DNA from 3 places in the Pseudoxanthomonas sp. F11 genome. Region 1 is predicted to be linked to each of the others. Evidence: predicted binding sites of a transcription regulator. Region 1 holds the regulator's gene; each other region holds the start of a gene.
The links. The regulator FliA, encoded in region 1, starts transcription of late flagellar genes. The targets are predictions, from matches to a motif close to TAAAGTTTNNCNNNCNNNGGCCGATAA.

Region 1 (3,977 bases):
CCGCAGGGCGTGGTGCTGACCAAGCTGGACGAAACCGGTCGCCTGGGCAGTGCGCTGTCAGTGGTCGTGGACCACCAGCTACCGATGGCCTGGGTGACCGACGGCCAGCGCGTGCCCGACGACCTCCATCGCGCCAACAGCGCCCACCTCGTGCTGCGGCTGGACCAGCTGCGCCGCGAAGCCGACGAACCCTGCTCGACCGAGGCCACCCATGTCGCCTGACCCCCTGCTGCAGACCAACCCCCGCAGCACGCCTCCCCTGCCCGGCGCCTTCCATCCGGTGCGCGTCATCGCCGTGACCGGCGGCAAGGGCGGCGTGGGCAAGACCAACGTATCCGTGAACCTGGCCGTGTCCCTGGCCGAAATGGGCAAGCGCACGCTGCTGATGGACGCCGACCTGGGCCTGGCCAACGTGGACGTGCTGCTGGGCCTGTCGCCGAAGTTCACCCTGGCCGACCTGGTCGCCGGCCGCTGCCAGCTGGAAGACGTGCTGCTGGAGGGCCCCGAGGGCCTGATGGTGGTGCCGGCGTCGTCGGGTTTCCGCCACATGGCCGAACTGACGCCCGCCGAACACGTGGGCCTGGTCCATGTGTTCTCCGAACTGCAGCGCGCGCTCGACGTGATGGTGGTCGATACCGCCGCCGGCATCACCGACAGCGTGCTGACCTTCTGCCAGGCCGCGCAGGACACCGTGGTGGTGGTCTGCGACGAGCCGGCCTCGATCACCGACGCCTACGCCCTGATCAAGGTGCTGGCGCGCGAACGCGGGCTGGACCGCGTGCACGTGATCGCCAACATGGTGCGCGACCCCAACGAAGGCCGGAAACTGTACGAGAAGCTCGCGCGTGTCTGCGAACGCTTCCTCGGCGACGTGGCCCTGCACTACCTGGGCGCCGTGCCGCAGGACGACTGGCTGCGCCGCGCCGTGCAGCGCCAGCAGGCGGTGGTGAAGGCCTATCCGGGCAGCCCGTCGGCGCGCGCGATCGCCGAGATCGCCCGCACCACGGCGCGCTGGCAACCCCCGGTCGGCGCCCGCGGCAACGTGGAGTTCTTCGTGGAACGCCTGATCCAGCGCGGGGTGGCCGCATGAACACCGCCGCCGCCCAGTACCGCGCGGTGCAGCGCACCGCCGCCAACGACGTCATCGCCCAGCATGCCGACCTGGTGCGCCGCATCGCCCACCATCTGGCTGCCCGCCTGCCGGCCAGCGTGGAGATCGACGATCTGATCCAGGCCGGCATGATCGGCCTGCTGGAAGCCTCGCGCAGCTACGACGCCGAACAGGGAGCCTCGTTCGAGACCTACGCATCCATCCGCATCCGCGGCTCGATGATCGACGAGATCCGCCGCGGCGACTGGGTCCCGCGCTCGGTGCACCGCCGCGCCCGCCAGGCCGCCGCCACCGTGCGCGAGATCGAGCAGCGCACCGGCCGTGCCGCCATCGCCACCGAAGTGGCCAGCGCCATGGACATGCCGCTGCCCGAATACCTGCGCCTGATGGAGGACGCGGCGCGCGGCCAGGTGCTGAGCCTGGAATCGCACATCGACGACCATGGCGAACCCAACACCGCGCGCACCGGCGGTCCGTCGCCGCAGCAGCACCTGGAACGCAGCGAGTTCCGCCAGCAGCTGGTCAAGGCGATCGGCCAGTTGCCCGAGCGCGAACAACTGGTGCTGTCGATGTACTACGAGCAGGAGCTCAACCTGAAGGAGATCGGTGCGGTGCTCGGCGTCAGCGAATCGCGCGTCTGCCAGATCCACGGCCAGGCCATGGTGCGCCTGCGCGGCCGCCTGCAGGTGTTCGAGAAGGCGGACGCGGGGCTGGGCGACGACGAGTGACCCCGGACGATGCATACCTGTAGGAGCGCCCCCGGGCGCGATGCTCTTGCTCGAATTCCTGGGAAAAGCATCGGGCCCGAGGGCGCTCCTACAAAGGCGACGTCGCTGGCTCCCTAAACCTTTCCCTACCCCGGCCGATATCGCCACCAGACCCACCGTCCACGCAGCACCGGAGCACCCGTGACCAACAAGAACATGCGCATCCTGATCGTGGACGATTTCTCCACCATGCGCCGCATCATCAAGAACCTGCTCAACGACCTGGGCTATACGAACACCGCCGAGGCCGACGACGGCAGCACCGCGCTGACCGCGCTGGCGCAGGGCAGCTTCGATTTCGTGGTCACCGACTGGAACATGCCGGGCATGACCGGCATCGAACTGCTGAAGGCCATTCGCGCCGACGACCGCTTCAAGACCCTGCCGGTGCTGATGGTCACCGCCGAAGCCAAGCGCGAGCAGATCATCGAAGCCGCGCAGAACGGCGTGAACGGCTACATCATCAAGCCCTTCACCGCGCAGACGCTGGAAGAGAAGCTGGGCAAGATCTTCGAGCGTCTGGGAGCGGCCGCCTGATGAATGCCGTCGCCGATGTGGGTACCGCCCGCGCCGCCCTGGTGGAGAAGCTGCAGCACGCGCTCGACGCCCTGGAACAGGGCGACGAAGCCGGCTGGCGCCAGGAACTGGACGCGATCGCGGCCTGGCGCACCCAGCCCATGATGCAGGGCCTGGGGCGACTGGCGCGCGAACTGGCGCAGACCCTGGGCGAACTGCCCCCCACCGGTGCCGGCGAGCTCGACGACGCCTGCGCGCGCCTGGACCACGTGGTCGAGATGACCGAACAGGCCAGCCACACGACGCTGGATCTGGCCGAACAGTGCCGCGGCTACGCCACGCAATTGAAGGGCACCGATCTGTCGCCCGAACAGGCTGCGTTGGTGGACCGCATCGGCAAGGGCCTGTCCGAGATGGCGCTGGCGCAGAGCTACCAGGACCTCACCGGCCAGATCATCCGCCGGGTGGCCGGCATCGTGCGGCGCGTGCATGAAGGCTTTGGCGCGCTGGGCCTGCCGCCGCCGGAAAAAAACAGCGACAAGGGTTCAGAACTCGCCGGCCCGGCCGTTGCTGGTCTTGACCGCAATGCCTTCTCGCAGGACGACGCCGACGACCTGCTGTCCGGCCTGGGCCTGTAGCCCGGCGGACGCGCGACGCGGCACCGGAGACCCGCCATGACCGATTCCGCCGACCGCCGCCCCCGCCATCCCGTCGTCCTGCTGTTCGTGGGCGTGCTGCTGGTCTGCGATGTCATCGCCGGCCGCATCCTGCGCCGCCGTCACGCCCACGCGATGCGCCTGCTCGATTCCTCCCGCTGATCGCCCGTTCCGGTACCCGCCCCGCCCATGTCCGCCGTCACCCCTGAAATCGCCGCCGACTTCCTGATCGAAGCGCAGGAAATCCTCGACCGGCTGGGCGAACAGCTGGTCACGCTGGAACAGGACCCGTCCGACAGCGAGCAGCTCAATGCGGTGTTCCGTGGCTTCCACACGCTGAAAGGCGGCGCCGGCTTCCTCGGCATCCAGCCCATGGTCAACCTGTGCCATGCCGCCGAAGAGACCCTGGGCCTGGTGCGCGCCGGCCAGGCGACCCTGGAGCCGCTGCATTTCGATGCCGCCCAGCAGTCGCTGGACTGGCTGCAGCAGATGCTGGATGCCATCGGTGCCGGCGAAGACCCGCCGCATGCGCCGCAGATCCTGATCGACCAGTTCGACGTGCAAGGCCATCCCGCACCTGCACCGAAACCGGCAGCGATGCCCGCAGCGGGCGCTGCCGCCACGTCGGGCGGCGACCTGATCTCCGACGACGAGTTCGAAGCGCTGCTGGACCAATTGCACGGCGACGGCGTGCCGACGACGGTGGCGGCACCCTCGCCCGCACCGTCGCCCCGTCCACAACCCGCACCCAGGCCTGCGCCCGCGGCCAAACCGACCGTCAAGGCGGGCGGCGAAACCGAACAGACCATCCGCGTGGATACCAAGCGGCTGGATGCCATCGTCAACCTGGTCGGCGAGCTGGTGCTGTCGCGCAACCGGCTGAAGACGCTGCGGGCGCGTATCCGCGACGAGGAGCTGGACCGCGCC
Region 2 (3,977 bases), on a different contig from region 1:
GCTGGCCATGGACCAGCCGCTCGGCGGCGACCGGTGCGCGTGTGGCGTCATCCGGCATGTGCGGTACGGCAACGATGCGGGGCATGGCGGGGTCTCGGGTCGGGGTCGCTATCATGGCGCTCCCTTTCGGTAGCCATCAAGGATCGGCCATGAGCGTGCGCACCCTGCAGGAATTCCTTGCCTCGACCCGTGAGAAGGACGCCGGCGCGGATGCGTTCGAACTGGAAAGCCCGCACCTGCTGGAGGTGCGCCTGAATGGGCTGGTCTGGGCCAAGGCGGGGGCGATGGTGGCGCGCAAGGGGGCGGTGAAGTTCACCCGCCAGGGCGTGCTGGAGCAGGGCCTGGGCAACCTGCTGAAGAAGGCCGTCAGCGGCGAGGGCATGCAGCTGATGAAGGTCGAGGGGCAGGGCCGCGTGTACCTGGCCGATGCCGGCAAGAAGATCACGCTGCTGCGCCTGGCCGGCGAATCCATCTTCGTCAACGGCAACGACGTGCTGGCCGTGGAATCGGGCATCGAGAGCCGCATCACCATGATGCGCAAGGTGGCCGGCATGCTGTCGGGCGGCCTGTTCAACGTGCGGCTGAGCGGGCACGGCATCGTCGCCATCACCTCGCACTATGAGCCGCTGACGCTGCCGGTGAACGCGCAGACCGGCCCGGTGTTCACCGATCCCAATGCGACCGTGGCGTGGTCCGGTGGCCTGGCCCCCGAGATCATCACCGACATCTCGCTGGGCACGCTGATGGGGCGCGGATCGGGCGAGAGCATCCAATTGCGCTTCGCCGGCGAGGGCTGGGTGGTGGTGCAGCCGTACGAAGAGGTGGCGTTGCAGCCGCGGCCGTAGCCGGCGTGCGTCAGGCGCCCATGGCGCCGACCGAGACGCGGTTGCGGCCTTCGCGCTTGGCACCGTACAGCGCCTCGTCCGCCGCGCGCAGCAGGTCGTCGACGTGGCGGAACTGCTCCAGCGCGCCCTGCGTGGCCAGGCCGGCGGAGAAGGTGATGTGCAGGGGCTGTCCGCCCACGTCGGCCATCGCCACGCCCGAGACTTCCGACAGGATGCGGCGCACGACCTGCGCGGCGGCGTCCTCGCCGATGCCCGGCAGCACCACCAGGAATTCCTCGCCGCCGTAGCGGGCGACGATGTCGCTGCTGCGCACGTGACGCAGCAGGGCCTTGGCGAAGTTGCGCAGCACCTCGTCGCCGACCAGATGGCCCCAGCGGTCGTTGACCTGCTTGAAGTCGTCCAGGTCGATGAAGGCGATCGACAACGGCCAGCCGTGGCGGGTGGCGGCATCGAATTCCTTCTCCAGCACCTCTTCCAGCTGGCTGCGGTTGTACACGCCGGTCAGGGGGTCGCGGCGGACCTCTTCGGCGAGGCGGCGCGCGCGGTCCTCGTGTTCGTCGGCTTCCTTGCGCGCACGTGCGGCTTCCTGGATCTCGCGCAGGTTGCGCACCACCAGCAGTTCGCGCGCCTGGTCCAGCAGGGCCTGGATGCGGGCGGGCGGCGCGGGCGGTACGTCGAACATCGCGCAGACTTCGGGCAGGGAGGACACCATTTCCTCGGTCAGCGCCAGGTAGGACGCATAGTCCAGTCCCAGGCGCGTCGCCGCCTGCATCGCGGCATCGCGGTGGGCGTGTTCGCTGCGCGATGCGTCGGCACCGGCCAGCCAGATGTCGGCGACGTGGCCGGAGACCGCCACGCAGGCGTTGAAGGGGGTATCGGACGCGGGCGCTTCGCTTTCCAGGATCGCCTCGCGCAACAGCGCCGGCAGGTTCCACTGCCGTGCCAGCCAGCCGCCGACCGTGGCGTGGTCGCATCCCAGCCATTCGCGCTCGGCCGCCAGCAGCTCGGCGTTGTCGGCGGCGCGTTCGACCAGCCGCGCGTAGTCCTCGCCCAGCACTTCCAGCAGGGCCAGCATGCCGATGTCCTGCAGCAGGCCGGCCAGCATCAGTTCTTCCGCCTTGCGCAGGCCGGCATGCTGGCCGAGCAGCCGCGACGCCAGCGCGGCGATCACGCTGCGGCGCCAGACGCGCTCGCGGGCCACCGGATGGCTGCCCGGGCCGCAGTGCGCCAGGGAGAAGCCCAGGGCGAGGGTCAGCGTGGCGTTGAGGCCCAGTACGGTGAGCGCCTGTGACAGGTTCTCCACGCGGCGTCGGCTGGCGTACAGCGGTGAGTTGGCGATGCGCAGCATGCGCGCGCTGAGCGCCGCGTCCAGGCCGATGGTGTCGGCGGCCGTGGCCATTACCACGTCCGGATCCTGCGCCAGCTCGATGATGCGCAGCGCCACCCCGGGCGGACTGGGCAGGTTGCGGCAGTTCAGCAACTGGGTTTCGAGTTCGGGACGCATCCGGGCGCGCGCTGGGCGTGAGAGAGTGACCGGCAGCATGCCAGCAAAGCGTGACGAAGTGTCACCTTTGTAACCAGTGTCGGCGCCTCACGCGCAAACTTTAGGTGGCTGCGACGAGCGGCCGCACGATGCGGCCGGAGGAGTGCCCGGAAACGGAAAAGCCGCGGTTTCCCGCGGCTTTTCCGGTTCGCAGCGGATCGGCTTGCGGCTTACGCCAGGCCGGCCTGCTTCATCACTTCGGCGGCGTAGTCTTCCACCACCTTCTCGATGCCTTCGCCGACCACCAGGCGCTGGAAGCCGACCACGTCGGCGCCGGCGGCCTTGACCACCTGCTCGACCGACTTGTCGCTGTCCAGCACGTACGGCTGGCCGTACAGCGTGACCTCGTTGATGATCTTGTTGATCTTGCCCGAGATGATCTTCTCCAGGATGTCGGCCGGCTTGGCCTTGTCCTTGTCCGACATCTTGGCCAGCTCGATCTCCTTCTCCTTCGCCACGAACTCGGCCGGCACGTCGGCGGCCTTGTTGTGCGGGGGGTTCATCGCAGCGATGTGCATGGCCAGGCCACGGGCCAGGTCGGCGTCGCCACCCTTGACCTCGACCAGCACGCCGATCTTGCCGCCGTGCACGTAGGCCGCGACGTTGTCGGCGCTGTCGATGGCGACCAGGCGACGGATCTGCATGTTCTCGCCCAGCTTGGCGATGGCGGCGGCACGGGCTTCCTCGACGGTCTCGCCGGAGGGCAGCTTGGCCGACTTCAGCGCCTCGACATCGGTAGCGCCGGCGGTCAGCGCGGCCTGGGCCACGGCGTCGGTGAAGGCGATGAAGTTGGCGTCCTTGGCGACGAAGTCGGTCTCGGAATTGATCTCGACCAGCACGGCCTTGCCGCCGTCCTGGGCCACGGCGATGCGGCCTTCGGCGGTGACGCGGTCGGCCTTCTTGTCGGCCTTGGCCAGGCCCGACTTGCGCAGCCACTCGGCGGCGGCGTCGATGTCGGCGTTGTTCTCGGTGAGCGCCTTCTTGCACTCCATCATGCCGGCGCCGGTGCGCTCGCGCAGTTCCTTGACCAGGGAAGCGGTGATTTCCACGGGATTACCTCTGTTTGGATTGGCAAAGCCCCTCTCCCGTCGGGAGAGGGGTTGGGGAGGGGGTCCGGTGGGATCGCGACGCCCTGAGCGTCAACGTGCTGCCCGTACCCTCATCCGCCCTTCGGGCACCTTCTCCCGGGGGAGAAGGAAGAACATGGGCCGCCGCGCAGCATGGCGCGGCGGCGTTGCAGCCGGATTACTCGGCGGCGGCTTCGTCGGACTTCTTGCCGGAGGCCTTCTTGGCCGGCGCGCGACGGGCGCCCTTGTCGTCGCCGCCTTCGGCGAACTCTTCCTCGCGCACAACGGCGGCGTTCGGCGCAGCGGCCTTGCCTTCCAGCACGGCGTCGGCGGCGGCACGGGCGTACAGCTGCACGGCGCGGATAGCGTCATCGTTGCCGGGGATGGCGTAGTCGACCAGGGCCGGGTCGTAGTTGGAGTCGACCACCGCGACCACCGGGATGCCGAGCTTCTTGGCTTCCTTGATGGCGATGTCTTCATGGCCGATGTCGATGACGAACAGGGCGTCCGGCAGGCGGTTCA
Region 3 (3,977 bases), on a different contig from region 1:
CGGTCGTCATGTGCGTGTGCGCTCGGTGGCAGGCCGTCAGCGGCCCATGGTCAGGGTGGCCAGGGCCAGTTCCTTGGCGGTGTTCAGCACTTCCACGCCGGCCTGGTAGCCGCGCGAAGCGGAGATCAGGTTGACCATCTGCGCGACCGGATCGACATCCGGCGCATAGACGTAACCGTCGCCATCGGCCATCGGGTGACCCGGTTCGTAGCGCTTGATCGGCGGCGCTTCGCTCTGGGTGATCTCCTTCACCTGCACCGAGGTCAGCGAACCGTCCGCATTGAGCGGGCGCGCCTGGAAGATCGGTTCGATCGGCTTGTAGACCGCCTCCGGCGAGGAGGCGATGGAGTCGGCGTTGGACAGGTTGCTGGCGATGGTGTTCAGGCGCACGGACTGCGCCTGCAGCGCGGAGCCGGCGACGTCGAAGATGGGCAGGTTGCTCATGGCGCGTCCCCTTACTGGCCGGTGATGGCGGTGAGCATGGTGCGCACCTTGGATTCGATGAAGCTCAGCGAGGCGCGGTACTCCAGCGCCGCCCGGCCGTAGGCGGCGCGTTCGGTGTCGGCATCCACGGTGTTGCCATCCAGGCTGGGCTGCACGCCCGCGCGCTCGAACAGGCGAGGGCTGGCATCGAGCAGGGTGAGGTGCTGCTCGTGGGTGGTCTGCAGGGGCGCGGCCCTGGCGGCGGCCTGCTCCAGGGCGGCCTGGAAGTCGAGGTCCTTGGCCTTGAAATTGGGCGTGTCCGCGTTGGACAGGTTACTGGCGATCAGCTGCATGCGCTGCTCGCGCAGCGGCAGCGCCGCGGCATGGACACCCAGATAGTTGGAGATGGGGTTGGACATGGCACCGCTCCGGCAGACCGTTGCCGGGGATGCTGCAAGGCGTGTGCCAGAACCGGGCGAACATCCGCCCAGGCAGGGATAGGGATCCCCGTGCCGTCATCCCGGCGAAGGCCGGGATCCATCTTGAACCTGCCCTTTACCCCTTCTCTCTTCTAGGCGAAGAGCACATGGGTCCCAGCGTTCGCTGGGACGACGATCAGGCTGCCATTTGCGCCGCGGCCACCTGGTTCAGCCGGAACAGCACATGCTCGGCCAGCTCATGCGGGCTGTACTTGGCCACGAAGGCGTTGGCGCCGACCCGTTCGACCATGGCGTTGTTGAACACGCCCGACAGCGAGGTGTGCAGCAGCACGTACAGGCCGGCCAGGCCTGGATGGCGCCGGATTTCCGTCGTCAGGGTGTAGCCGTCCATGGCGGGCATCTCGATGTCGGAGATGACCATGGCGTAGCGCTCGGCCGGGTTCTCGCCGGCGGCGTGCACCTGCAAGAGGTGGTCCAGAGCCTGACGGCCGTCGGAGAGCAGGGTGGCGGTGACGCCCAACTGCTCCAGCACACTGCGGATCTGCGAGCGCGCCACGCGTGAATCGTCCACCACCAGCACCTGCATCGGCGGCGCACCGGCAGGCAGGGCCATCTCCGGGGCCAGCGTGGCGTCCATGCGCGACTGGCAGATGTCGGCCAGCACGCTTTCCACGTCGATCACCTGGATCAGCTCGCCCTGGAAGCGCGTCACGGCGGTCAGGTAGCTGTTCTCCGCGCCCAGCTCCGGCGGCGGGTGGATGTCTTCCACCGCGATGTTGACGATGCGCTCCACGCCGCTGACCAGGAAGCCCTGCACGGAGCGGTTGAACTCGGTCACCACCAGGTAGTTGGGGGCGTTCTCGGGGTCGGGGTCGCGCTCGGGGTGGCGGATGCTCAGGCCCAGGTCCAGCACCGGCACCGAGCGCCCGCGCACGTCGGCCACGCCGACGAATTCGCTGGGTAGTCCGGGCAGCTGGAACAGGCCGGGCCGGCGCAGGACTTCCTGCACCTTGAAGACGTTGACGCCAAAAAGCTGACGCCCGCCCAGGCGGAACAGCAGCAGGGCGAGGCGGTTGTGGCCGGCCAGGCGGGTGCGCTGGTCGATGCGGTTGAGCAGGTCCTGGGTCATGTCCAGCATATCGGCCGTGGGGTGGGGGTCTTGAGCGCAGGTGCCATTCGTGCGGCCTGGCATGGTGCCGCTCGCCGCGGGGGCGTTCCTTGACCAGCCATTCGGCTGTTGAGAAACACCTCTTTGCTCGTGCAAAGAAAGGAACCAAAGAAACACGCCCCAGGCGGCACGCCCTGCGCTTCGCTCCGGGTCCGCGAGCGGGCCGGGAATTTCCGTATGGCACATCCCTGTGCCGTACGGAAACGCCGTCATCCATGACGGCGCCCTCCGGGTTTTACCCGGCCCGCTCGCCGTGCCTCATGGGGAACCCGAAGAGCCAGGGCAACGGCGTGCGTGCCGGATTTGTCCGTGCGGGCTTCTGGGGCCCCTTAGGTCCGGCAGTCACGGCGGGTAAAACCCGCAGGGCGGCGCACATGGATGTGCGCCGTTTTCGGCCAGGGCAGGATGCCCTGGCCGAAAATTCCCGTCGTGAATGCGAACCCGCCGCGTGCGGCGGGCGGACCGCCGGGGGGTGTTTCTTTTGCCTACTTTTCTTTGCACAAGCAAAGAAAAGTAGGGCCCCCGCGGCGAGCGGCGCCAAGCCCGACCTAGCACTGACCCACTCGGAAGGATTCAATCGCATTGCACGTTCGCAGTGAGCGCGTCGACTGAATGGTGCAGGTTGCGAGACTGCCTTTGATCGACCGGGACGGGCTTCGTTGCCCCTCACCCCAACCCCTCTCTCCCACAGGGACTTCCTTCGGTCGCCGCAGGGAGAGGGGTCACTGCTGGCACATCCCTTGCAACCTCCCCGCCGATGAACCGACGGAGCCCGCCCATGCTGCTGCGCCTCACCACCGCCCTGATCGGCGGTCTGACCGCATGCGCCGTGCTGGCCGCGGACTTCCAGCCGGTCGACAGCATCAAGGCCGCCGCTCTCGGCGCCTTGCCTGCCGGCAGTGAAGCCGAGGCCACGCTCGATCCCGCCCTGCGCCTGCCGCGCTGTGGCGCCGCGCTGGTCGCACGTGTCCAGGCCAGCAACAGCGTGGAGGTCGGCTGTCCCGATGGCTGGCGCCTGTTCGTGCCGGTGCGCGTACGCCGCAGCCAGACGGTACTGGTGCTGAGCCGCGGCATCGCACCGGGCGAAACGATCACCGCCGATGCTTTCATTCCCGAAACCCGCGATGCCTCACGCATCGTCGGTGCGGCCGTGGCCGATCCTGCCCAGGCCGTCGGTCGCGTCGCGCGCCGCACCTTGTCGGCCGGTGCCGTGCTGTCGGCGACCGACCTGGTGGCCCAGCGCCTGATCCGCCGGGGCGACAACGTCGCGCTGGTGTCCCGCCGCGGCGGGGTGGAGGTGCGCGTGGTCGGCAAGGCGCTGGGCGATGCCGGCGAGAACGAACGGGTGACCGTGGAAAACCTCTCGTCCCACCGCGTGGTGCAGGGCGTGGTGGGGCCGGGCGGCGACGTCTGGGTCAGCCGTTGAAAAGAAATCTCAATGGCCCCTCAAGTTGTCCGTCGGGGCGCCGATACCAACGCTGGGTGGAAAAGCCGTCGACCATCCGGCCTTCAGCGGAATTGTGGAATCCGTCACTAAAGTTGGCGTGGTCCCAGCCGATAACCTCGATGAACCCTGTTACAGGTGAACCAACATGAGCCAGAAAATCGAAGGCACTCCCCCTGCCGCCGTACGCACCACGGGCCCCGTAGGCGGCCGTGTCGCGCCGGCGGGTGCCGAACGTTCGCGGCCGGTGGAAGCCAGCGCCGGCGGCGACAGCCTGCGCCTGACCGGTGAGGCCACCAGCCTGCAGGCGATGCAGCGCGAGCTGTCCACCGCGCCGGCCATCGACCACGCCCGCGTGCAGGCCGTGCGCGAAGCGCTGCAGGCCGGCACGTACACGATCAACGCCGAAGCCATCGCCGACGGCATGCTCGGCCTGGAAGACCAGCTCGGCGGCTGATCACGATGACGCACGCCCCCCTCCAGCGACTGTCCGCGGCCCTGG

Region 2: V8246_RS10335 (GGDEF domain-containing protein) is a predicted target of FliA. The motif match lies at 2,426-2,452, and genes of this name have one in related genera.
Region 3: V8246_RS14695 (chemotaxis protein) is a predicted target of FliA. The motif match lies at 2,000-2,026, and genes of this name have one in related genera.

Annotation. Positions count from the first base shown of each region.
Region 1 covers NZ_JBANLZ010000006.1:181,435-185,411, forward strand. The annotation lists gene flhF (flagellar biosynthesis protein FlhF) at 1-222, shown strand, start outside; partial or broken gene V8246_RS16890 (MinD/ParA family protein) at 278-1,090, shown strand; gene V8246_RS16895 (RNA polymerase sigma factor FliA) at 1,087-1,839, shown strand; gene cheY (chemotaxis response regulator CheY) at 2,035-2,415, shown strand; gene V8246_RS16905 (protein phosphatase CheZ) at 2,415-3,032, shown strand; gene V8246_RS16910 (hypothetical protein) at 3,069-3,212, shown strand; gene V8246_RS16915 (chemotaxis protein CheA) at 3,240-3,977, shown strand, end outside.
Region 2 covers NZ_JBANLZ010000002.1:961,686-965,662, forward strand. The annotation lists gene V8246_RS10325 (cupin domain-containing protein) at 1-85, opposite strand, end outside; gene V8246_RS10330 (AIM24 family protein) at 150-845, shown strand; gene V8246_RS10335 (GGDEF domain-containing protein) at 856-2,349, opposite strand; gene tsf (translation elongation factor Ts) at 2,559-3,437, opposite strand; gene rpsB (30S ribosomal protein S2) at 3,634-3,977, opposite strand, start outside.
Region 3 covers NZ_JBANLZ010000004.1:398,334-402,310, forward strand. The annotation lists gene V8246_RS14680 (flagellar hook capping FlgD N-terminal domain-containing protein) at 1-10, opposite strand, end outside; gene flgC (flagellar basal body rod protein FlgC) at 37-444, opposite strand; gene flgB (flagellar basal body rod protein FlgB) at 456-842, opposite strand; gene V8246_RS14695 (chemotaxis protein) at 1,039-1,992, opposite strand; gene flgA (flagellar basal body P-ring formation chaperone FlgA) at 2,810-3,457, shown strand; gene flgM (flagellar biosynthesis anti-sigma factor FlgM) at 3,624-3,932, shown strand; gene V8246_RS14710 (flagellar protein FlgN) at 3,938-3,977, shown strand, end outside.